DNA from 2 places in the Paenibacillus sp. 2003 genome. Region 2 is predicted to be linked to the other one. Evidence: predicted binding sites of a transcription regulator. Region 2 holds the regulator's gene; the other holds the start of a gene.
The links. The regulator CtsR, encoded in region 2, represses protease genes until heat stress. The targets are predictions, from matches to a motif close to ATGGTCAATAAAGGTCAAACA.

Region 1: the regulator CtsR is predicted to act here: its motif matches at 10,300-10,320, upstream of clpP (ATP-dependent Clp endopeptidase proteolytic subunit ClpP).

Annotation. Positions count from the first base shown of each region.
Region 1 is NZ_JAVDTB010000010.1:138,590-150,399, forward strand. Features, by position in the region: gene rnr (ribonuclease R) at 1-1,394, opposite strand, end outside; gene secG (preprotein translocase subunit SecG) at 1,950-2,183, opposite strand; gene eno (phosphopyruvate hydratase) at 2,396-3,682, opposite strand; gene gpmI (2,3-bisphosphoglycerate-independent phosphoglycerate mutase) at 3,923-5,467, opposite strand; gene tpiA (triose-phosphate isomerase) at 5,469-6,221, opposite strand; gene J2X75_RS26845 (phosphoglycerate kinase) at 6,258-7,439, opposite strand; gene gap (type I glyceraldehyde-3-phosphate dehydrogenase) at 7,591-8,598, opposite strand; gene J2X75_RS26855 (sugar-binding transcriptional regulator) at 8,705-9,730, opposite strand; tRNA gene J2X75_RS26860 (tRNA-Arg) at 10,158-10,232, shown strand; gene clpP (ATP-dependent Clp endopeptidase proteolytic subunit ClpP) at 10,409-11,005, shown strand; gene J2X75_RS26870 (stalk domain-containing protein) at 11,172-11,810, opposite strand, start outside.
Region 2 is NZ_JAVDTB010000015.1:1,109-12,918, reverse strand. Features, by position in the region: gene ispF (2-C-methyl-D-erythritol 2,4-cyclodiphosphate synthase) at 1-181, opposite strand, end outside; gene ispD (2-C-methyl-D-erythritol 4-phosphate cytidylyltransferase) at 178-873, opposite strand; gene J2X75_RS29325 (PIN/TRAM domain-containing protein) at 956-2,041, opposite strand; gene J2X75_RS29320 (nucleoside triphosphate pyrophosphohydrolase family protein) at 2,215-2,610, shown strand; gene pssA (CDP-diacylglycerol--serine O-phosphatidyltransferase) at 2,737-3,468, opposite strand; gene disA (DNA integrity scanning diadenylate cyclase DisA) at 3,514-4,590, opposite strand; gene radA (DNA repair protein RadA) at 4,604-5,971, opposite strand; gene J2X75_RS29300 (ATP-dependent Clp protease ATP-binding subunit) at 6,244-8,706, opposite strand; gene mcsB (protein-arginine kinase McsB) at 8,892-9,962, opposite strand; gene mcsA (protein-arginine kinase activator protein McsA) at 9,991-10,515, opposite strand; gene J2X75_RS29285 (CtsR family transcriptional regulator) at 10,547-11,008, opposite strand; gene J2X75_RS29280 (GNAT family N-acetyltransferase) at 11,470-11,810, opposite strand, start outside.

The sequences.
Region 1 (11,810 bases), on a different contig from region 2:
CAGTGGAAATGCTCTGCCACTGTCTCGTTTGCTGCCAACATGAACTCCTCAATGATTTGCTCTGCAATCGAACGCTCCCGTTTTACGATATCCACCGGTTTGCATTCTGCGTCCACAATGATTTTGGATTCTTCAAAATCAAAGTCAACTGCACCACGGCGCATACGCATAGCACGCAGCTTCAATGCAATCTCTTTCATCAGATGGAAATCATCTACCAGATCCTTATAACGCTCGAGCAATTCCGGCTCTTCGCCTTCAAGGATTTTACGGACGTTGGAATACGTCATCCGCTCTTTGGTTTTGATTACACTCGTGAAAATGTCATGTTTCACAACCTTCATCTGGTCGTTAAACTCCATTTCACAAGACAAGGTCAAGCGGTCTACCTGCGGGTTCAAACTACAGATCCCGTTGGACAAACGTTGTGGCAGCATAGGAATAACCCGGTCTACCAGATACACACTGCATCCACGGTTGTAGGCTTCCTGATCAAGCTTGGAATTCTCCTGTACATAATAGCCGACATCGGCAATATGAACGCCCAGACGGTAATTACCGTTAGGCAGTTTCTCTACATTTACGGCATCATCCAGATCCTTGGCATCTTCACCATCAATCGTGACAATGTTAAGTCCGCGCAGATCACGGCGACCCTGTTGTACAATCTCTTCATCCGTGATGGAGTCCGGTGCCTTCTCCGCCTCTTCTACGACTTCATCCGGGAAAGCTTCAGGCAGCTGATGCTTGCGAATGACGGACAAAATATCAATACCCGGCTCATCCTTATGACCGAGAATCTCGATCACTTCACCCTCGGCTGCCGCACGGCCCTCTGGGTAGCTGACGATTTTTGCTACAACCTTCTGTCCATCAACCGCCCCAGCAAAGTTCGTACGCGGGATGAAAATATCGCGATTAATCCGTTTGTCATCCGGAATGACAAATCCGTACACCTCATGGCTTTGGAACACACCTACAACTTGTGTCACAGCACGAGTAACAATGCGAACGATCTCACCCTCCAGGCGACCGCCTGAAGGTCCTTGAGATGTGACTTTAACCAATACCGTGTCACCATTCATCGCACTCTTCATATCATTGGCGTGAATGTACACATCCGGGTGCTCCCGATCCTCAGGAATGAGGAAAGCAAAGCCTTTGGCGTGAGCTTGTAAACGTCCGCGTACCAAATCCATGCGCTCTGGCATGCCATAGCGATTGTTACGAGTCAGCAAAACTTTACCGGATTCCTCCAGCGTATTCAGCATAATCAAAAAGGCTTTGAAATCAGCTGCGTCTTCGATCGCGAAGTGCTGTTCCAACTCCTGATAAGTCATGGGTTTATAAGCGGTCTCCCGCATGAAGTCGAGCAATTGTTGTTCTGTTATCATTAATATATTCACCTCGGGAAACATAAAAGTGTAATCAAGTCATCTCTTTATGTATCGGAATTCTTACCATTTTCATGATACATATTGCCATTGTCGTGTAGAGTGTAGTAGTGCAACCATACTATCTCATACCCTAGTATACACGAATTCAATCCGGACCATCCGTACCTCGCAAAAAAACCACAGTGGCCTGACGCTCCGCTATAATCACGCTTTCACATATCTCTACAGACATTTTATGCGGCACATATACAGTACGCATCTGGAAAAGGACTAGACCCGAAAAATTTTCTGTACACATGACATTCATTATAAGGAGTGAATTCGCGTAACGAATAAGCGATGGACATACCATACATGATAGGGGTGTTTCACGCTAAGGAAGGAATTCTGAACAGAAGTTGAGAAGAAGACCAAAATCATGGAGTCTATTAATCATTGGAAAAGTTTGGACGTGTAAGAATTTATTAAAAAACCCCCGTTTCTCCACGAAACGAAGGTTTATCAATTAAGCCATTAGCTTAAGAGCTATTCATTGCCGTGCTGATCCAAGTCTTACTTGGAAACAACCGTAACAATAATAGACAAAATCATAAATCCTGCACCCAGTACCACCGTTGCACGTTGCAGGAAGAGATCCAATCCGCGCGCTTTCGTTTTACCGAAAAGATGTTCCGCACCACCGGAGATGGCACCCGCCAAACCAGCGCTTTTCCCGTGCTGCAGCAATACTACAGTGATTAGACCGATAGAGAAGACAACGAGCAGCAATTTCAAAGCAATATCCATTCTTTCCACCTCCTACCCATGTGGGCATAACATCTCACCATAAAAACAGTTACTTTAATTGTAACATAGCTATGGTTGTACTACAAGTAGTACAGTTTATACAATGCCCTAAATTTCACCATCTGCGTGATCCTCACGTTATACCATTACTATGTTTCAATAAAAAAGACAAGCCGGTTACCCGGCTTGTCCGTAAAAGCTGGATATCCAGCTTATTTTTTAAGGTTGTAGAATCCTTTAAGACCATTGTATTGTGCCAGTTCACCCAGTTGATCCTCAATGCGGAGCAATTGGTTGTACTTCGCGATACGGTCTGTACGGGAAGGAGCACCCGTTTTGATTTGACCAGCGTTAGTTGCAACAGCGATGTCAGCGATTGTGCTGTCTTCGGACTCACCGGAACGGTGGGAGATAACAGCTGTGTATCCTGCACGTTTAGCCATTTCGATTGCATCGAATGTTTCAGTCAATGTACCGATTTGGTTAACTTTGATCAGGATGGAGTTACCGATACCTTCTTCGATACCTCTGCCCAGACGCTCAGTGTTGGTTACGAACAGGTCATCACCAACGAGTTGTACTTTGTCTCCCAATTTCTCAGTGAGCAATTTCCAACCATCCCAGTCATCTTCGGACATACCATCTTCAATTGTGATGATTGGGTATTTCTCAACCCATGAAGCCAGAAGGTCAACATACTCAGCGGAAGTGTAAGATTTACCTTCGCCAGCAAGTGTGTACTTACCATCTTTGTAGAACTCAGTGGAAGCTACGTCCATACCCAGGAATACGTCAACGCCTGGTTTGTAACCAGCTTTTTCAATTGCTTCGATGATTGTAGTGATTGCTTCTTCGTTAGAACCAAGGTTCGGTGCGAAACCACCTTCGTCACCTACTGCTGTGTTCAAACCTTTGGAGCTCAATACGGATTTCAGGTTGTGGAAGATTTCCGCACCTACGCGAAGAGCTTCTTTGAAGCTTGGTGCTCCAACTGGAAGAACCATGAACTCTTGAACGTCGATGTTGTTGTCAGCATGCTCACCACCATTGATGATGTTCATCATTGGAACTGGCAATGCTTTAGCGTTGAATCCACCCAGGTAAACGTACAATGGCAGGTCCAGAGCGTCAGCAGCTGCGCGAGCTACTGCCATGGATACAGCCAGGATTGCGTTAGCACCCAGTTTACCTTTGTTTGGCGTACCATCCAAAGTGATCATCAATTTGTCGATACCCAGTTGATCCAATGCATCCATACCGATAACTTCTGGAGCGATTGTTTCGTTTACGTTTTTAACAGCTTGCAGAACGCCTTTACCGAGGTAACGGGATTTGTCGCCATCGCGAAGCTCAACTGCTTCGTGGGCACCAGTGGATGCACCGGATGGAACGATTGCGCGTCCGATTGCACCGGACTCCAGGTATACTTCAACTTCTACTGTAGGGTTACCGCGGGAGTCGAGGACTTCGCGAGCGTACACGTCAGAAATAATAGTCATTTGTGATAATCTCCTTTATAGTTGGAATTTAATTTTTGGACCAACTTGTGTTTGCCCTTATTTCACTACGTCAGCAGAATCGTCTTCCGATCACTGTTATCCCCTGATTTCTTTGAACTTATTTTCATAAGTTGAAATCATGTGATAAAGGCGAACGCGTTGCTTCTTCAGACTATTTCTGCTTACCTTCGTTCAATGTGCAAACGCCAAACCGTCCATTTATATATTTTGTTGCGTAACTTATTTACGTGAAGCAATAACAGATGTTCCTGTCATTTCTTCCGGTTTAGGCAATTGCATCAGGTCAAGGATCGTTGGCGCGATATCCGCCAGGATTCCGCCTTCACGCAAGGTAACGTTAGCATCCGTAACGATGAATGGAACCGGGTTCGTTGTATGAGCTGTGAACGGACGTCCTTGCTCATCGAACACCATATCCGCGTTACCATGATCCGCAGTGATCAGTACAACGCCGCCTTTGGCAAGTACTGCATCCACAACACGGCCCATGCACTCATCTGTTACCTCAACCGCTTTGATGGTAGGCTCCAGCATACCGGAGTGTCCAACCATGTCAGGGTTAGCAAAGTTCAGAATGATGGCATCATGTTTGTCTGCTTCGATCTCGCGAACACATGCGTCAGCTACTTCATACGCGCTCATCTCTGGTTGCAGATCATACGTTGCAACTTTTGGTGAGTTGATCAGTACGCGAGTTTCGCCCGGAAGCTCCACATCACGACCGCCGCTGAAGAAGAAGGTAACGTGCGGGTATTTCTCCGTTTCTGCAATACGCAGTTGTTTTTTATTGTTCTGTACCAGAACTTCACCCAGGGTGTTGTCGAGGTTCTTCGGCGAATAAGCCACATAACCTTCAACCGTCTCACTGAACAAAGTCAAACATACAAAGTGCAAGCCCACTGGGAACTTCGGACCACGATCGAAACCGCGGAAATCCTGGTTTGTGAATACTTGCGACAACTGGATTGCACGGTCAGGACGGAAGTTGAGGAAGATAACGGAATCGCCGCTCTCTACCAAACCTACCGGCTCACCATCCGCTTTGACGATAACCGTTGGTTCAACGAATTCATCAAATACGGATTTCTCATACGATTCTTCAACCGCTTTGAGTGGGTCAGTGTATTTTGGTCCATCTCCATAAACGATGGCGCGGTATGATTTCTCAACCCGTTCCCAACGTTTGTCACGGTCCATCGCATAATAGCGACCTTGAACCGTTGCGATTTGTCCTACACCAACTTCTTCGATCTTGGCGATCAGCTTCTGCATGAAGTCTTTACCACTGTCTGGCATAACATCACGGCCATCCATGAAGGCATGAATATATACATCGTTCATTTCTTCTTTTTTGGCCAGATCCAGCATAGCAAACAGGTGGTCGATGTGACTATGTACGCCGCCATCGGACAACAAACCGTAGAGATGAAGCTTTTTGCCGCTTTGTTTCGCTTCGCGAACAGCTTTGACAAGTGTTTCATTGTCGTAGAACTCGCCATCACGAATGGATTTGGAGATACGGGTCAAATCCTGGTATACGATCCGGCCGGCACCAATGTTCAGGTGACCTACCTCGGAATTTCCCATTTGTCCTTCTGGCAAACCTACAGCTTCACCGCAAGCAGTCAGAGTTGTATGTGGGAATTGGCTCATGAAACGGTCGTAGTTCGGTTTTTTAGCTTGCGCTACCGCATTGCCTTCCACCGTGTTACGCAGACCAAAGCCATCCATGATGATCAGTGCTACAGGTTTTGGAGCTGTCATCTTACTTCGCCCCCTCAACAAGCGCGATGAACGAAGCCGGCTGTAAGCTGGCACCGCCAACAAGCGCACCGTCGATGTCGCTTTGTCCGAGGTATTCTGTTACGTTTTCCGGTTTAACACTGCCGCCGTATTGAATACGAACTGCACTCGCAACCGTCTCGTTGTACAGATCCTTCACCAGCGTACGGATGTAAGCAATAACTTCATTCGCATCTTGGGAAGTCGAGGATTTGCCTGTACCAATCGCCCAGATTGGCTCATAAGCGATAACAACTTGTGCCGCTTGCTCTGCAGACAGACCTGCAAAAGCAGCTACTGTTTGCACTTTGCATACGTCTTTTGTTTGGTTCGCTTCACGCTCTTCAAGCGTCTCACCAAGGCAAAAGATTGGAGTCAATCCGTGACGGAATGCTGCATGCAACTTTTTATTGACAGTCTCATCGGTTTCCGCAAAATATTGACGGCGCTCCGAGTGACCAATAATGACATAATCCACACCCAGGTCTTTCAGCATTACACCGCTGATTTCGCCTGTGAATGCACCGTTATCTTCAAAATGAAGATTTTGTGCACCAATTTTGATGTTTGTGCCTTTAACGGCTTCTACCAGGGATGGCAGATTTGTAAACGGTGCGCAGATTACAGTCTCCACGCCTTCAACTTCCGCTTTTCCTTTAACTTCCTGAATGAAGTCATTGGATTCGGAAACCGTTTTGAACATTTTCCAGTTACCTGCGATAATCGGTGTTCTCATGGGTTTCAACTCCTTCATGCTATAGACTACTAAAACTTACTTGTCGTTCAATGCCACTACGCCTGGAAGTACTTTACCTTCCATGAACTCGAGCGATGCACCGCCACCTGTAGAGATGTGGTTCATTTTGTCAGCCAATTTGAACTTCTCAGCTGCTGCTGCGGAGTCACCGCCACCAATTACAGTGTAAGCTTCTGTCTCAGCGCAAGCTTCCGCTACTGCACGAGTACCGTGGGAGAATGGCTCGATTTCAAATACGCCCATTGGTCCGTTCCACACAACCAATTTGGAGTTTTTGATAACGTCAGCGTAGATCTCACGTGTTTTAGGACCGATGTCGATACCTTCCCAATCTGCTGGGATGCCATCGATGTCAACGATTTGTGTGTTTGCTTTCGCACTGAAATCGTCAGACACTACGATATCTACCGGCAGGTAGAAGTTTTTGCCCAGTTTTTTCGCTTTTTCGATGAAACCGAGAGCAACATCAAGTTTGGATTCATCCAGCAAGGATTGTCCAATTTCATGTCCTTGTGCTTTGAAGAACGTGTAAGTCAGACCGCCACCGATGATCACGTTGTCTGCAATGTTCAGCAGGTTGTCGATTACATCAATTTTGTCCTTAACTTTGGATCCGCCGATGATAGCTGTGAAAGGACGCTCAGGGTTGGAGATTGCTTTACCCAACACTTCAAGTTCTTTCTCCATCAACAAACCGGACACTGCTGGAAGCAAGTGAGCGATTCCTTCAGTCGAAGCGTGTGCTCTGTGAGCCGCGCCAAACGCATCGTTAACAAAAACGTCAGCCAGTTCAGCAAATTGTTTTGCCAGTTCCGGATCATTTTTCTCTTCGCCTGCGTGGAAACGAACGTTTTCAAGCAACAATACGTCGCCGTTGTTCAGTTCAGCGATTTGAGCTTTAACAGCGTCACCAACAGAATCGTCAGCTTTAACGACTGTTTTACCCAACAATTCAGACAAACGCTCAGCTGCTGGAGTCAAACGCAAGGATTCAACCACTTCGCCGTTAGGACGACCCATGTGGCTTGCCAAAATGACTTTAGCGCCTTTTTCAATCAAGAAGTTGATTGTAGGGAGCGTTGCACGAATACGTTTGTCATCTGTAATTTTACCATCTTCGAGCGGCACATTGAAATCTACACGGACAAAAGCCCGTTTTCCTGTCAATTCGATATCGCGTACACTTTTTTTGTTCATCTGTATTTCCTCCGCACCCATGTATTTGGTGGACCCATCAAGGGCTGAAATCCCTTGTCAATCCTGGTGTTTTTGAGAAATTTGCAAAATATTGATATATAAAGAGCGGAAACAATATAGCATCTGTTTCCGCTCTATGTTATTGCAGATATTACTTAATCATTTTTGCAAAGTGCTCCAAAGTGCGAACCAATTGTGCAGTGTAGGACATTTCATTGTCATACCAAGCTACAGTTTTAACCAATTGTTGGTCGCCAACAGTCAGAACTTTAGTTTGAGTTGCATCAAACAGGGAACCGAAAGTGATACCTTGGATGTCGGAAGATACGATTTCGTCTTCAGTGTATCCGAAAGTTTGTGGATCGGAAGCTTCTTTCATTACTGCGTTAACTTCTTCAGCAGTAACTTTTTTACCCAGAACTGTTACGAGCTCAGTCAGGGAACCAGTAGCTACTGGTACACGTTGAGCTGCACCATCCAATTTGCCTTGCAGTTCTGGAATTACCAGACCGATTGCTTTAGCAGCACCCGTTGTGTTAGGGATGATGTTTTCAGCTGCTGCGCGAGCACGACGGAAGTCACCTTTAGGGTGTGGAGCATCCAACGTGTTTTGGTCGCCAGTGTAAGCGTGAATTGTAGTCATCAAACCTTGAACGATTCCGAATTTGTCTTGCAGCGTTTTTGCCATAGGTGCCAGGCAGTTTGTTGTGCAAGATGCGCCGGAGATTACAGTTTCAGTACCGTCGAGGATTTCATGGTTTACGTTGTAAACGATGGTTTTCATGTCGCCAGTAGCTGGTGCGGAGATAACAACTTTCTTAGCTCCACCTTTCAAGTGTTTCTCAGCTGCTTCTTTCGTTGTGAAGAAACCAGTACATTCCAGAACGATATCTACGCCCAGGTCGCCCCAAGGAAGTTCTTCCGGGTTACGGTTAGCCAATACTTTAACTTCTTTGCCGTTCACTTTGAAGAAGCCATCGTGTACTTCAACATCGCCATCGAAGCGACCTTGAGTTGTATCATATTTGAGCAAATGAGCCAGCATTTTAGCGTCAGTCAAGTCGTTGATTGCTACTACTTCAATGCCCTCTACATTTTGAATACGGCGGAATGCCAAGCGTCCAATACGTCCAAAACCGTTAATACCTACTTTAATCATGAGTAAGTTCCTCCCAAGTTTTGATTAATTTTTTATGAAACTTATATATTCAAGACAGACGGTGAAGTCCGTCAAGACAACAATAGTTGTGTTGCAAAGTAAACCCTTATTCCATTTCAGCAACGATGACTTCGGCAGCTGCCTCATCAATAATCAGAATATCTTCCTGACCAAATCGCAACACGGAATGTATAGCAGCAGCTTTGCTTTTGCCACCTGCAATTCCAATCACAACATCGGTTCGTTCAATATCCTGAAGTCGCATACCCAGTGTAAGCATGGTATGTACCACCTTACCCTGATCATTAAAGTAATAACCGAAAGATTCAGATACGGCTCCTTGCTCCTGAAGTTCATCTATAATCTCCGTCGCAAGTTTACGTCTTGTCGCCATCTCCACGGCATCACCAATTCCATGAATAACAATCCGCGATTTCCGAATCAGCTGCAGAATCTCCTGAACACTGGGATCCTGGATTAATGATTCATAGGCATGATCACTAAGCAAATCCGGTACATGCAAGAGTTTGTATTGCGCTCCTACCCGTTTTGCCATCGTGGATGCAATCGTATTTGCCTGAATTTCAAGGCTTTCTCCAAGTCCACCACGTGCCGGTACGAACCAGACACCTTTGAGCGATGTTGGCGGAGTCAGTTGCTCTGCGACTTCGGCCGTTGTTGATCCGCCAGTAACGGCGACAACGTCGTTGTCACTCATGATATTGCCGAGAGCCTTCGCTCCGGCTCTGCCCAGTTCCCTTTTGGCAAATGGAGAAACGTCCGAATCACCAGGAACCACAACTACCTTTTGCAGACCGTAGGCTTGCTTGATGCGCTCTTCCAGCTCGGATAATCCGAACAACTCTTTGGCTACGGGCTCTAACTGCTGCAGCAAATCATACCCTGCCTCGCTGATCTTCATTCCTGCACTGTCAATTTCAATAAGTCCCTGAGCCTTTAACAGATCGGTCTCAGCCCTCAGAACCCGCTCGGTCATCTGCATGGAATTAGCTAACGTTCTCCGTCCGATCACATCCGATAACATGATCTGTTGCAGAATCGTATACCTCTTTTTCAAGATATCCATGAGATCAGGCAGAAGCTGCTTTTGTACTTCTAAAATCGTTCGCATGCTTTCCACTCCCGCAAGTTCTCGTTCCAAGCTCTCTTTCGTGGCCCTAAAACGTCCCGGGTTAACTTTTTAAGTCCCACGTCTATTCTACCTAAAACTGACGTGACATGCAAGTGTTTCAACGTGTTATTTCGACACGCATTCAGCGTTTGTACGCGCCTATTTTCACAATCCTAGACTTCCATGATCAAGGACTAGCTCGCACATACCATATATAGAAGAAACAAATGAATTCCATCTACATATCGCTCAGAATCACATTTCATACCGCATGTCCAAAACCTCTAATAGCATTTACTTAAATGCACTCTTTATCCACTCTTCTTCATCATGATCATTTTCAGGTGAATCCAAACCAACTACCACAACGAACTGCTTGCAATTAAATATTTCATGAGCTATAATCATTATTGCTGTCACATAATGTGCGCCCGTGGTCCAATGGATATGACGTAGGCCTCCGAAGCCTGAGATCCAAGTTCGATTCTTGGCGGGCGCGCCATTTTTATTTAACAGCTCATAACCCATTTAACCAATGAAACCGGAAAGGTTTCTTTTTTTTGTAAGTTAGTTTGACTTTCTTTGACTTTTTGTTTGGAATTGTTTATTATGTGGGTAATACGGTAACAGTTTAAGTATAAACACCAATAACATTTACATTCCAAGGAGGTTTTTCACGTGAGTTTTATTCCAATGGTCGTTGAACAGAGCAACCGGGGTGAGCGCGCCTACGACATCTACTCCAGATTGCTGAAGGATCGTATTATTTTCCTTGGTAGCGATGTTAATGACGTAGTGGCTAATGCCATTATGGCACAGATGTTGTTCCTGGCTGCGGAAGATCCGGAGAAAGACATTCACTTATACATCAACAGCCCAGGCGGATCAATTACAGCCGGTATGGCGATTTACGATACAATGCAATTCATCAAACCGGATGTATCTACCATCTGTGTAGGTATGGCCGCTTCCATGGGTGCATTCTTGTTGAATGCCGGTGCAAAAGGTAAACGTTTTGCGTTGCCTAACAGTGAGATCATGATTCACCAACCACTTGGTGGTGCTCAAGGTCAAGCTTCTGACATCGAAATTCGTGCTCGCCGCATCCTGAAAATGCGTGATACCTTGAACCGCATCATCTCTGAGCGTTCAGGTCAACCGCTGGAGCGGATTGAGAAAGATACAGATCGTGACTACTTCATGAGCGCTGCTGAAGCTGCCGATTACGGTATCATTGATAAAGTTATTGAAAACGTAGGTTCCCAAGGCATCTAAGTGTTATGTAGACCACGGGCTACGCGTTAATATATCAACACCTAACATAATCAGCAACACCTCATTGTGTTGTCTATACGGGAAGAAGCCCTCATCATAATCATGATGAGGGCTTCTTTTTTCATTTTATAAGAAAGATAACTTAAGATTGCATAATAATGATTCTTTATTTGGTTCCCGTTACATTACTGAAAGGTTCTGTGCCTTTAGGGAGAAGCTCTTTATACGTAAATGGCATTTCAGGGAATCCCTCTGCGTACGCCGTATACTCATACAACTGGAAGAACACGACCACACCCGTTGGTGTCACATAGAAATCTTGATCTTTATTCAACCCTTTATAACCATCGAGGTATCCGCCGCGGGCTTTCAGTTGTTCACCCACTTTTTTACTCAACGTCTCACGCATGGTTTTGTTATTTTGCAGCACATCATCTAACGCAAGCTCCTTGCCTGTGTCCAGTGCAAAGGTGTGGCCCGTACGGTATGTCATACCATGAGCGCCAGCATAATCTTCGTATCGTTGTGTAATGAGTCCCAGCACGCCTTTTTCGTTGTACGTCACTACATAGGAGCTCTCAAATGCATATGGACGGTTGGCTGTTGCACCGCCGAATTCAGATGTCTGTTTTTTGAAGTCAGCTACATAAGCATCCACTTCGTCTTTGAGCACTTTGTTGATTGCCGCTTCAGCTTCTTTGCTGGCAAGTCCACTCACTTGCGGATATTGAACATCTACTTCAGCATTTTTTACAGTGACATTAACTGTTGCCGCTTTAATTTTAACGTTATTTTGTTTCACCTT
Region 2 (11,810 bases):
GCTTGCCAATATCCCCAAGTGCCAGCGCACCCAAAATGGCATCACTAATCGCGTGCAACAGCACGTCTGCGTCCGAGTGACCCAGCAGTCCTTTTTCATAAGGAATCGTTACTCCGCCAATAATACACGGGCGTCCCTCTACCAGCTGATGTACATCAAATCCCTGTCCTACACGTATCATTGCTTCTTCTCTCCCCCCAGCAAAAACGCAGCATATTGCAAATCTTCCGGCGTTGTTAATTTGATATTGGTATAATTGCCTTCCACAACCTTGACCGACATTCCCTGACGTTCAGCCAGCATGGCATCATCTGTTCCCAGAAATCCGTCCTGCTCGGCTGATTCGTAGGCGGAGAGCAGGGAAGAAAGACGAAAAGCCTGCGGGGTTTGAATGCTCCACAGACTGCTGCGGTCTGGCGTCGCCGTAACGACTCCTTCCGCATTCACTTGTTTGATCGTATCCTTAACGGGAACCGCCAGCACTGCTGCTCCACCACCGGATATGGCGGACGACATGCATCCCTTGATCTGCTCATGGTTCACAAAAGGACGTACCCCGTCGTGAACGAGAACCCAATCCGTCCCAAGTGCCTCAAGGCCTTTATGGACAGAATGTTGTCTCTCTTTCCCTCCGGGGATAACACGGACACGTGAATCCAGTTGGTATTCTTTTACCCAATCCTGGCAGCGTTCAACATCTGCGGCTCCTGTGACCAGCACCATCTCGCGGATCTCGTCCAGCGCAGCAAATACCTCAAGCGTATGTATGAAAACGGGCTTGTCCTGCAGCAACAGAAACTGTTTGCTCTCGGTCGTCCCCATCCGGGTTCCGCGACCTGCTGCCACAATGACAACGCCCCACCCTTTATCCATGCCGCAATCCCTGCCTTGTCTGTCAGTTTATCGTCCAAAGATATACAATATCATTCAACGATACACTACCCATCATACCGCTTTATTGGGCTTTTTCCAACAGTTTCGGCTTGGCAAAAATCATTCGTCCCGCTGAAGTCTGTAACACACTGGTCACCAGTACTTCCATCATCATGCCGATATACTCGCGTCCGCCCTCCACAACGATCATTGTGCCATCATCCAGATAGGCTACACCTTGACCATGCTCCTTGCCATCTTTGATGATCTGCACCATGATCTCCTCACCTGGCAGAACAACCGGCTTAACCGCATTGGCGAGATCATTAATGTTCAACACAGATACACCCTGGAGTTCGCACACTTTGTTCAGGTTAAAGTCATTGGTGACCACTTTGCCCTGAAGCACTTTAGCCAGTTTAACCAGTTTGCTGTCCACCTCGGAGATTTCCTCGAAATCCCCCTCGTAGATTAGGACTTTTACATCAAGTTCCTTCTGGATTTTGTTCAAAATATCCAGTCCACGCCGTCCTCTGTTCCGCTTGAGCAGATCCGATGAATCAGCAATATGCTGTAACTCCTCCAGAACAAATTCCGGAATTACGATCGTGCCTTCAATAAATCCGGTTTTGCATATATCAGCAATACGCCCATCGATAATAACACTGGTATCCAGAATTTTATGTTCTTCCATCCGTCTATCCTCGTCCACCTCGGGATGACCCCATCGTCCAGACATCCAGAAGGCCCCCAGATCGTCTTTCTTCGCCATGGCAAGGGCATAACCGGAATAAGCACTAATCACCGTCAGCGCCACTTGCAGCACTTCTCCTGCCGTCCCCATCCATCTCACAACAGGGTAGAGCAACAAGGCCACCAGCAACCCAGCAACGGTACCTGCGGCACCTGCAGCCAATTCGTTCATAGGTACTTTTGCCAATGAATTGATCCCACTATGCAGCCTGTCTGCCATCAATGTTCCACCAATATTACATACAGCCATAAACATTACAGCTCCCAGCAGCGTCGATATACCAGCTCCCAGTAATCCTGCGGACTGAATCCACTCCGCCATCCATGGGACCGATTTTCCTGCCAGATGATATGCCGTGTAGCCGAACCATGCACCGCACAATCCTGTAAAAGTTAAAATGCCTTTTTTCCACATTAGTCCCTGCACCTCCTTCAATGTATCTTGATCTTTATATCCAGTATGATCCAATTCCTGAATTGCTAATCCCTTCCGGAAGAACTTTTTGGAAATGTTGAAATCGTCAGTTGAAAGTAGGTAAATTATTGGCATATAATGAATTCAATTCATATCCCGAGGTGAGTGGCAAAATGAGTACGCTAAGTTTACAGGCTTTCCAGGATCAAGTTTCTGAACTGTTGCTGCGTCATCGCAGCCTGATTGATGTACTGTCCAAAACGGGACAAGCCGGAGCGTCTGTTAACCGTGCCGTGTCCAAAGCCATTACCGAATGCGGCTGCATCGAGCTGCACGCCACCAAGCAGAAATATGCCCCAGAGAGCGACATCGCTCAAACCAAGGGTTTGCTGGAAACGCATGTGGAGGGTGAGTTGTGTGAGAACTGCAGAGAGGTCATTAGCTCTGAGCTAGGGCGGAACCTGTTCTACATGTCGGCTCTCTGCAATCTGCTGGACATTAACATGGAAGAGGTCGTAAATCACGAATCACAGAAGTGTTCAACGTTAGGGATGTTTAATCTGTCGTAAGAAGATATGTATGTCGTTCGCAAGGGTTTCTTTTACCGTAAATAGATCTGAATAAACAAAAAGCACGCATTCTCCAGTTCAGGAGAGTACGTGCTTTCTTTGTATATTGTCTGTCACCAAGGCTACTTAACGATCGGAAGGACGGGAAGATTTCTCATCCTTGCGCTTTTTCGCCCGACTACGCGAGGCCGCTGTTCGCACGTTATGCTTCATTCCATACAAGGCGTATAACACCAACGGAATAAAGATCAATTTGGATAACTGCTCCGGGAAAATAACGGCTACAGCTATGGCAAATAACACAACCCACGGTGCAATCCAAATTGCCTTGCGTGGCAAACCGACCTTTTTGAAATTGGGATATTTAAGCGAACTCACCATCAGATACGATAACAGCAATGTAGCAATCATCATGCTAACCGGGCCAATATCCTTATTGAACAAGGACAGTGTAGCCAGTACCCCGCCGGCTGCCGGAATCGGCAGACCTGTGAAGTATCCGGGAATACCCGGACGAACGTTAAACCGTGCAAGACGAATGGCTCCACAGATTGGAAAAGCCGATGTTGCAATCCAGGCGAGGATCGGCATTGAATCTTGAAACGACACCATAAATATGATCAGGGCTGGTGCTGCACCAAAGGAAACCATGTCAGACAAGGAATCCAGTTCCTTGCCGAATTCACTTTGGGCATTAAGTGCCCGTGCCACTCGGCCATCCAGACCATCCAGCAGCATCGCTACAATGACCATAATGGCAGCCAAGCTGTAATTTCCATCAATCGCAAGCAAAATTGCCATCATTCCAAGAAACAGATTACCCAGGGTAAAGAGATTCGGAATGAATCTGGTTAGCATCGTTGTTTCACCTCATCCATTTCAAGCCTTTATATAGGCAAACCCTTACATCTGTCTGTCGATAAACATCTGCTCCTGCAAACGTTTGAGGCCTTCCTTAATGGTCCGGGCACGAACTTCACCAATACCATCCACTTCGTCCAGTTCTTCAATTGTAGCCATAATAACATGAGGCAATTGTTCGAATTGATCCACCAGGTTATGGATAATAACATTGGGCAGGCGGGGGATCTTATTTAATACCCGGAATCCACGAGGGGCAACCGAATCCTCAGAAGTAGCGGCTGATGAAGGATAGCCGAGAAGACGGACAATATGATGTGCATCCAGCAACTCATCGTCCGACAATCTTTTCAGTCCCACGATAATTTCACGGATTTTGTCATCACTGTCGTCACGGGCATAGTCCTTATACAATAACCAGGCTTCTTCTTCCGTTGTACCCACGAGTTCTTCCATTTGCATGGAAATGAGTCGTCCCTCATTCCCGAGTTCATGAATATATCGTTTGATTTCCGTTTTGATCCGCATCACCATTTCGGTACGCTGAATCACATTAACCACTTCAGGAATCGTCACCAGTTCCTCAAATTCAGAGGCACTCAGATTCGTAAGAGACTGTGTTAATACCGCTTTGTATTTCTCCAGGGTTTGAATCGCTTGGTTTGCTTTGGTCAAAATAACCCCGATTTCCTTGAGGGAATAACGAAGTGTTCCCTGATACAAGGTAATGATATTCCGGCGCTGTGATATGGATACGACCAATTTACCCGTTTGCTTCGCTACACGCTCCGCCGTCCGGTGACGGATCCCCGTCTCTGATGAAGAGATCGAGGAATCGGGAATTAACTGGGTATTGGCGTAAAGAATACGCTTCAGATCTTCGCTAAGAATGATGGCACCATCCATCTTGGCGAGTTCGTACAGATAGTTGGGGGAGAAATCACAGTTAATCGAGAATCCCCCATCCACCACTTCCATGACTTCAGGGCTGTATCCTACAACAAGCAGTGCGCCCGTCTTGGCGCGCAGCACATTTTCCAGACCTTCGCGGAAAGGTGTACCTGGTGCGATCAGCCTTAATAATTCATTCATATTATCCAGTTGGCTCGAATCTTTCATCTTGTTATGCCCCCTAATCTAAAGCAACCGCTAGTGCATCTGCCACGGTATTCACACCGATCAGTTGTATCCCGCGAGGATGTTTCCAGCCCTTTAAGCTTTTTTCTGGTAAAATGACACGCTTGAAGCCCAGCTTCGCGGCTTCCTTCACTCGTTGTTCGGCTCGTGATACGGCCCGAACTTCACCTGTAAGACCGATCTCGCCAAAGATGACGTCATCCGGCTTGGTCGGTACATCTCTCAAGCTGGATGCAATGCTGACCGCTACCGCCAAATCTACCGCGGGCTCATCCAACCGTACTCCACCAGCCACGTTCAGATACGCATCCTGGGTCTGTAAAAACATGCCCATCCGTTTCTCCAGCACTGCAATGATCAGATTTAATCGATGCAGATCTACCCCTGTTGCCATACGGCGGGGAGAAGGGAAATGGGTAGTGGAGATCAACGCCTGTAATTCCACGAGCAGAGGACGCGTCCCCTCCATACTGGCAACTACTGTTGAACCTGCTACACCCAGTGGACGTTCTGACAAAAAGAGTTCGGAGGGATTGCCCACCTCACGAAGTCCATCCTCGCCCATTTCAAAAATGCCAATCTCATTGGTGGAACCAAAACGGTTCTTCACCGCACGTAGCAGGCGATACGTATGATGCCGTTCTCCTTCAAAATAAAGCACGCAATCCACCATATGTTCTAACATACGTGGACCGGCAATGGCACCTTCTTTGGTAACATGCCCCACAAGAACCGTTGCAATGCCTCTGCCTTTGGCAATTCGCATGAACCTTGACGTACATTCCCTTACCTGTGCTACACTACCCGGCGCACTGGTAACTTCGGGAAGATACACCGTCTGAATGGAGTCGATGACAAGAAAATGCGGCTGGATCTGATCCACCGCTTCCTCTACACGTTCCATATTGGTTTCACACAGTACATACAACTCGGCAGAGAGTGCCCCGAGGCGGTCTGCCCGCAATTTGGTTTGCTTGACTGATTCCTCACCGGAAACATATAACACACGCAAACCCGAATGCGTTAAAGCATGAGACGTCTGCAACATCAACGTTGATTTACCAATACCCGGATCTCCACCCACCAGAACGAGCGAACCCGGAACGATTCCACCACCCAATACCCGGTTCAACTCTCCGATTCCAGTCTGTACACGCGGTTCCTGACCGCTATCTATATCTATGATAGGAAGCGGTTTATCTTTACTGTCAAACAGAGGAGAATTTCTCCCTTGTGTTTTGACCACCGTCTCTGTTTCTTCCACCATTGAATTCCATGACTGACAACCCGGACACTTACCGTACCACTTGGGGGCTTCATAGCCGCATTCCGTACATTGAAACTTGGTTTTAACTTTGGCCACTTCAGCACTCCTATAATTTAGTTTTATAACAGCATTTTGCATTATTCGACGAATTTCACCCAAACTCCCTGACGTGCAGGGTTACTAAAAGTTTACCATTGTTTGAGATTTTTCGTAAAGGATTATCGCAAACTTTACACATGTTCCTGACATAATCATGTCCGTCTTCTGTCCAAAATGCAAAAAATCCTCCCCGGCCGAAGCCGAGAAGGATTTGATTAAGGATTAAGGAATAATACAAGCTGAAGTTCAACTCCAAAGCTTGCTGTATATTATTTGGTTTCGATTTCCTCATTCGAAGGAACAACCACGTCTTTTTTCGTAACAGACAGTGCACCGTTCTCTTCGTCGATGAGCAATGAATCCCCTTTGGTTACGTTACCTGTGAGCAACTCTTCAGACAATTTGTCCTCGATATGCTTCTGGATCGCCCGACGAAGCGGACGCGCACCGTAAGCTGGATCAAAGCCGGCTTTGGCAAGGAAGTCCTTGGCATTGTCGGTGAGTTCGAAGTCAACTTCGTATTCACGCAGCCGTTTGCGAAGTTCCTCGCTCATGAGGGTAACAATCTCTGCAATGTGTTTCTGTTCCAAAGAGTGGAATACGATAATTTCATCAATCCGGTTAAGGAACTCTGGACGGAAGCTTTTCTTCAGCTCATCCATAACTTTACCCTTCATGTTATCATAATCCGCACCTGCATCCACAACTGCTGTGAAGCCAAGTGTAGAGTTACGTTTGATCGCTTCGGCACCCACGTTGGATGTCAGGATAATCAACGTATTCCGGAAGTCAACAACGCGACCTTTGGAATCCGTCAGACGACCATCTTCAAGCACTTGCAGCAAGATATTGAATACTTCCGGATGTGCTTTCTCGATTTCATCGAGCAGGACAACGGAATATGGTTTGCGACGAACTTTCTCTGTCAGCTGGCCACCTTCTTCATATCCAACATATCCTGGAGGCGCTCCGACGAGTCGGGAAGTCGAATGTTTCTCACCATACTCGGACATATCAATCCGGATTACTGCATTTTCATCACCAAACATTGCTTCAGCCAGAGCACGAGCAAGTTCTGTTTTACCTACCCCAGTAGGACCGAGGAAGATGAATGAACCCATCGGACGTTTTGGATCTTTCAATCCAGCACGAGCACGACGAACCGCACGGCTGACCGATTTCACAGCCTCATCCTGGCCAATGACACGTTCATGCAAAATCGATTCCAGATTCATCAGACGTTGTGTCTCTTCTTCTTTCAGCTTGTTCACCGGAATTCCTGTCCAGTTGGCTACCACTTGTGCGATATCCTCAGGTGTTACTTCAGAATCCGTGCGACCTTGTTTTTCTTTCCATTGATTCTTCGTTACATCCAGCTCTTCACGGATTTTTTGTTCCGTATCACGAAGCGCTGCGGCTTTTTCGAACTCCTGACTTTGAACTGCAGCGTCTTTTTCCTTACGGATATCTTCCAGACGGCTTTCCAGTTGTTTCAGGTTTGGTGGGATCGTGTAAGAGTTCAATCTTACTTTGGAACCCGCTTCATCAATCAGGTCAATCGCTTTATCTGGCAGGAAACGGTCTGTAATGTAACGGTCAGACAGTTTAACCGCCTGCACAATTGCTTCGTCCGTAATTTTCACGCGGTGATGCGCCTCATAACGGTCACGCAAGCCATGCAAGATTTGAATCGCTTCTTCCGGAGAAGGCTGATCTACAGTAATCGGTTGGAAACGACGCTCAAGCGCTGCATCCTTCTCGATGTATTTACGATATTCATCCAGTGTTGTCGCACCGATACATTGCAATTCTCCACGAGCCAGAGCCGGTTTCAAAATGTTAGAAGCATCGATGGCACCTTCAGCTCCGCCTGCGCCAATCAAGGTATGCAATTCGTCGATAAACAGGACAATGTTACCTGCTTGGCGAATCTCATCCATGATTTTTTTCAGACGATCTTCGAACTCACCACGATATTTGGTTCCAGCGACTACAGAACCCATATCTAGGGTCATTACACGTTTGTCGCGCAATGTTTCCGGAATCTCATTTGCAATGATTTTTTGTGCAAGGCCTTCAGCAATCGCTGTTTTACCTACACCTGGCTCACCGATCAATACCGGGTTGTTCTTGGTACGACGGCTGAGCACCTGGATGACACGTTCAATTTCTTTACTACGTCCAATGACTGGGTCCAGGTTGTTCTCTCTCGCATAAGCCGTGAGGTCACGTGCCAGACTGTCCAGCGTTGGTGTGCTTACATTGGCAGGTGTGCCATTATGGCTGGATACAGCTTCACTGCTGCCAAGCAATTGCAACACTTGTTGACGTGCTTTGTTCAGGCTAATTCCCAGGTTATTGAGCACACGTGCTGCAACACCCTCGCCTTCACGAATCAATCCGAGCAGGATATGCTCTGTGCCTACATAGGTGTGGCCCAATTTACGAGCTTCATCCATAGACAGTTCAATTACTTTTTTCGCACGTGGCGTATATGCAATGTTGGTAGGTTGCTCTTGGCCACGGCCAATCAGCGTTTCTACTTCATCCTGAATTTTTTCCAATCCGAGTCCCAGGCCGATCAGTGCTTTGGCTGCGATGCCTTCGCCTTCACGAATGAGGCCGAGCAAAATATGCTCAGTACCGATGTTATTATGACCGAGACGGACAGCTTCTTCCTGCGCGAGTGCGAGCACCTTTTGGGCCCGTTCCGTAAATCTTCCAAACATCATATCTCCTGCACCTCCATGGTTTTGGATAAAACGAGGGTCATTTAATGAAATAACCTTCGTATTCTTCATATCATTTTTGTTTGCAGCCGTGCTGCGAATAAAGTCATTCGGCATTTGTACATGCCTTATTATATAAAAGCCGCAATGCGGCATGAAACCATAATTCAATACAATATCAGGCTAAACTAGGGCTGCTTCGCTGCATTGATCGTATCACGAATCAACTGAGCACGGTATATGTCACGCTCATCTGTGCGCATATCTTCCCCGAATGTTTTCTGCAAAAATCCCGGCTGTGTCATCACATTCAACTCATTCATTACCGTGATGGACAGTCCATCCAACAAGCCGAGATCCACGCCAAGGCGTACATCCGATAAGCGCTGTGCAGCTTCCTTGGAATCAACAATAGCTGCATGAGACAATATGCCGTAAGAACGCATGACACGATCCGTAATCCGAAGTCTGGAGTCGGTAATTAGCCGTTCTCTGGCAGTACGTTCATGACCTATCATCTGTAATACAACACCATGCAAGTTCTCGATGACTTCCTGTTCGGTCTGTCCCAATGTAATCTGGTTCGAGATCTGGAACAGGTTACCCATCGCCTCGCTACCTTCACCATATATTCCTCTTACCGTCAATCCCACTTGGGAAACTGCGGTTAGAATACGGCCTATCTGCTGTGTCATCACCAGGGCAGGCAAGTGCATCATAACCGATGCTCTGACACCTGTACCTACATTGGTAGGACAGCTGGTTAAGTATCCTCTGCGATCATCAAAAGCATAGTCCACATGCGCTTCAAAAGCATCATCTATTGCGGAAGCTTTCTCCCAGGCTTCTTTCACCTGGAACCCCGGATAGAGGCACTGGATACGAAGATGATCCTCTTCGTTAATCATAATACTGACCGACTCATCCTCACTGAGAATAACCGCACCATTCCTGGATTCATTCGCAAGACTTGGACTAATGAGATGTTTCTCCACCAGCACCCGTTTGTCGAGTTCGTCAATATCGATCAGATCCAAAGTATGAAAATCCCCAAAGGCATGAACGTCATCGTATTGAAGTACTTCGCTCAGCTTATTCAGCACCTCTTCCGATTGCTCATTAGAGGCAAGCATCGGGAACGGAACATGCTGAAGGTTGCGTGCAATCCGGACACGGCTACTAATGACAATTTCGGAATCAGCCGCATCACTGCGCATCCAGTCGCTGAGCGCCTTCTCTGTAAAGCGCAGATTAGGCATTACGCATCCCTCCTACTCATGACAAACTTTACTCCTGAGCTATCCCTTTTTCAAGTCCTCTGATCTGGTCACGGATCTGAGCCGCCTCTTCAAATTCCTCTTGCGCGATGCTCTCCTGGAGCTCACGCTTCAGATCAGCGATTTGCCGTTTCACCTTGATGCGACCACCAGCTCGTGCAGGCACTTTGCCTACATGGGACGTATTACCATGAACCCGCTTGAACAAAGGATCCAGACGGCTGTCAAAATATTTATAACATGAACTGCAGCCGAACCGGCCTATCTTACTAAATTGTGCGTACGTCATACCACACTCTTCACACTGAAGTGCTTTTGCAGGTGGTGTTCCTGCTGATCCACTTTTGCTGGCTGGATCAAAATCAAGCAATCCGGACAACAAGTTGTGAATGGAAAACCCACCTGCTGTTCCAGGGATCATTTCCCCTTTTTCACGGGCACATGATTCACAAATATGGAATTCCGTCTTCTCTCCATTTACGATCTTCGTAAAATGAAGTGTCGCCGGACGTTTATTGCATTCTTGGCACAGCATATTGATGTACCTCCTTTGACCCCGATAGTTTTCATTTACCGAGCAAAGATATTAACATCGCCTTCAACATTCTGGCACGAATTTGATCCCGGTAAGGAAGTTTGACTAATATAACCTCTCTAGATACAGCAGCTCGCATCAACCCGGCTTCCCGCTTGCTCAAGAAGCGTGCTTCTTCCAATTGATAGATCAGACCTTCGGCAGCTGTCTGCCCGATCTCTTCACCAATACTATGGTGCAAATGATTATGCAGAGCTGATTGGGCCGGTAATTCAATGCGCTGTATGCGAACATAACCACCACCGCCGCGTTTACTCTCTACCAGGTATCCCTTCTCGAGTGTAAAACGTGTGCTGATGACATAATTGATCTGGGAAGGTACACATGAGAATTGATCTGCCAGATCATTACGCTGAATTTCAACCATTCCTTCGGGACTTTCATGCAAAATACTCTTCAGATATCGTTCGATAATATCAGAGATATTACGCATCCAATCATCCTCCACTGTCTGAAACGTTAAGTCAATAAGGACCCACACGCCCCCACAGAGTACACCTTCTCTACCCATTTAACCAATCAGGAAAACAACGAATCTTGCTTCCACAGGTATCAACAGGAGAGCGAAGGAAGCACGAAGGTCCTTTAATATTCCCTTGATCCTCCGATGAAATGAATCCCGTATATTGGCGATCATGCATCAGATTGTTGAAAGAAAGCTACTTAAGTATTAAACCTTTAGTTGACTTTGACTTTCTTTGACTTTATAACCATTATAGCATATTTTGTGGTTTTGCCAAGTGGGGTCACTATTCATTTTTTACGATTTTACACGAAATATTCCCCAGACACAAAAAAACCTCCCCAAAATTGCTGGAGAAGTCCATTTGTCTTTCAATCACGCCGTATTTCTATATAAGCTAATCAAGTTAAATGGTGCAGTGGCAATAGTCATCAGAAGAAATCGAGCAAATAGGTTTCCCGTTCAGGAATCGCTTGTTCCAAAGCCTTGATTGCTGCTTCTGGTCCGTGAATTCTTCCGATCCGTGCCATTTCCGTTGGTCTGCGATACCCCATCAGCACTGCGGTAAGGGATTGAATATCCACCTTAATGGTCTGATCATCAGTAATAGGCTCCGATGTTTTCCATATGGACGCCGTTCCGTTCATTGCCACATTTAATTGCCATACCCCTTCATTCCATGGAGCGTGGGCATCTTCTACCTGAAGAACAATTTGCACCGGTGAGTCCTGGCTTGCAAAGGGATACTGGGATATAAACTGCTCCACACTAA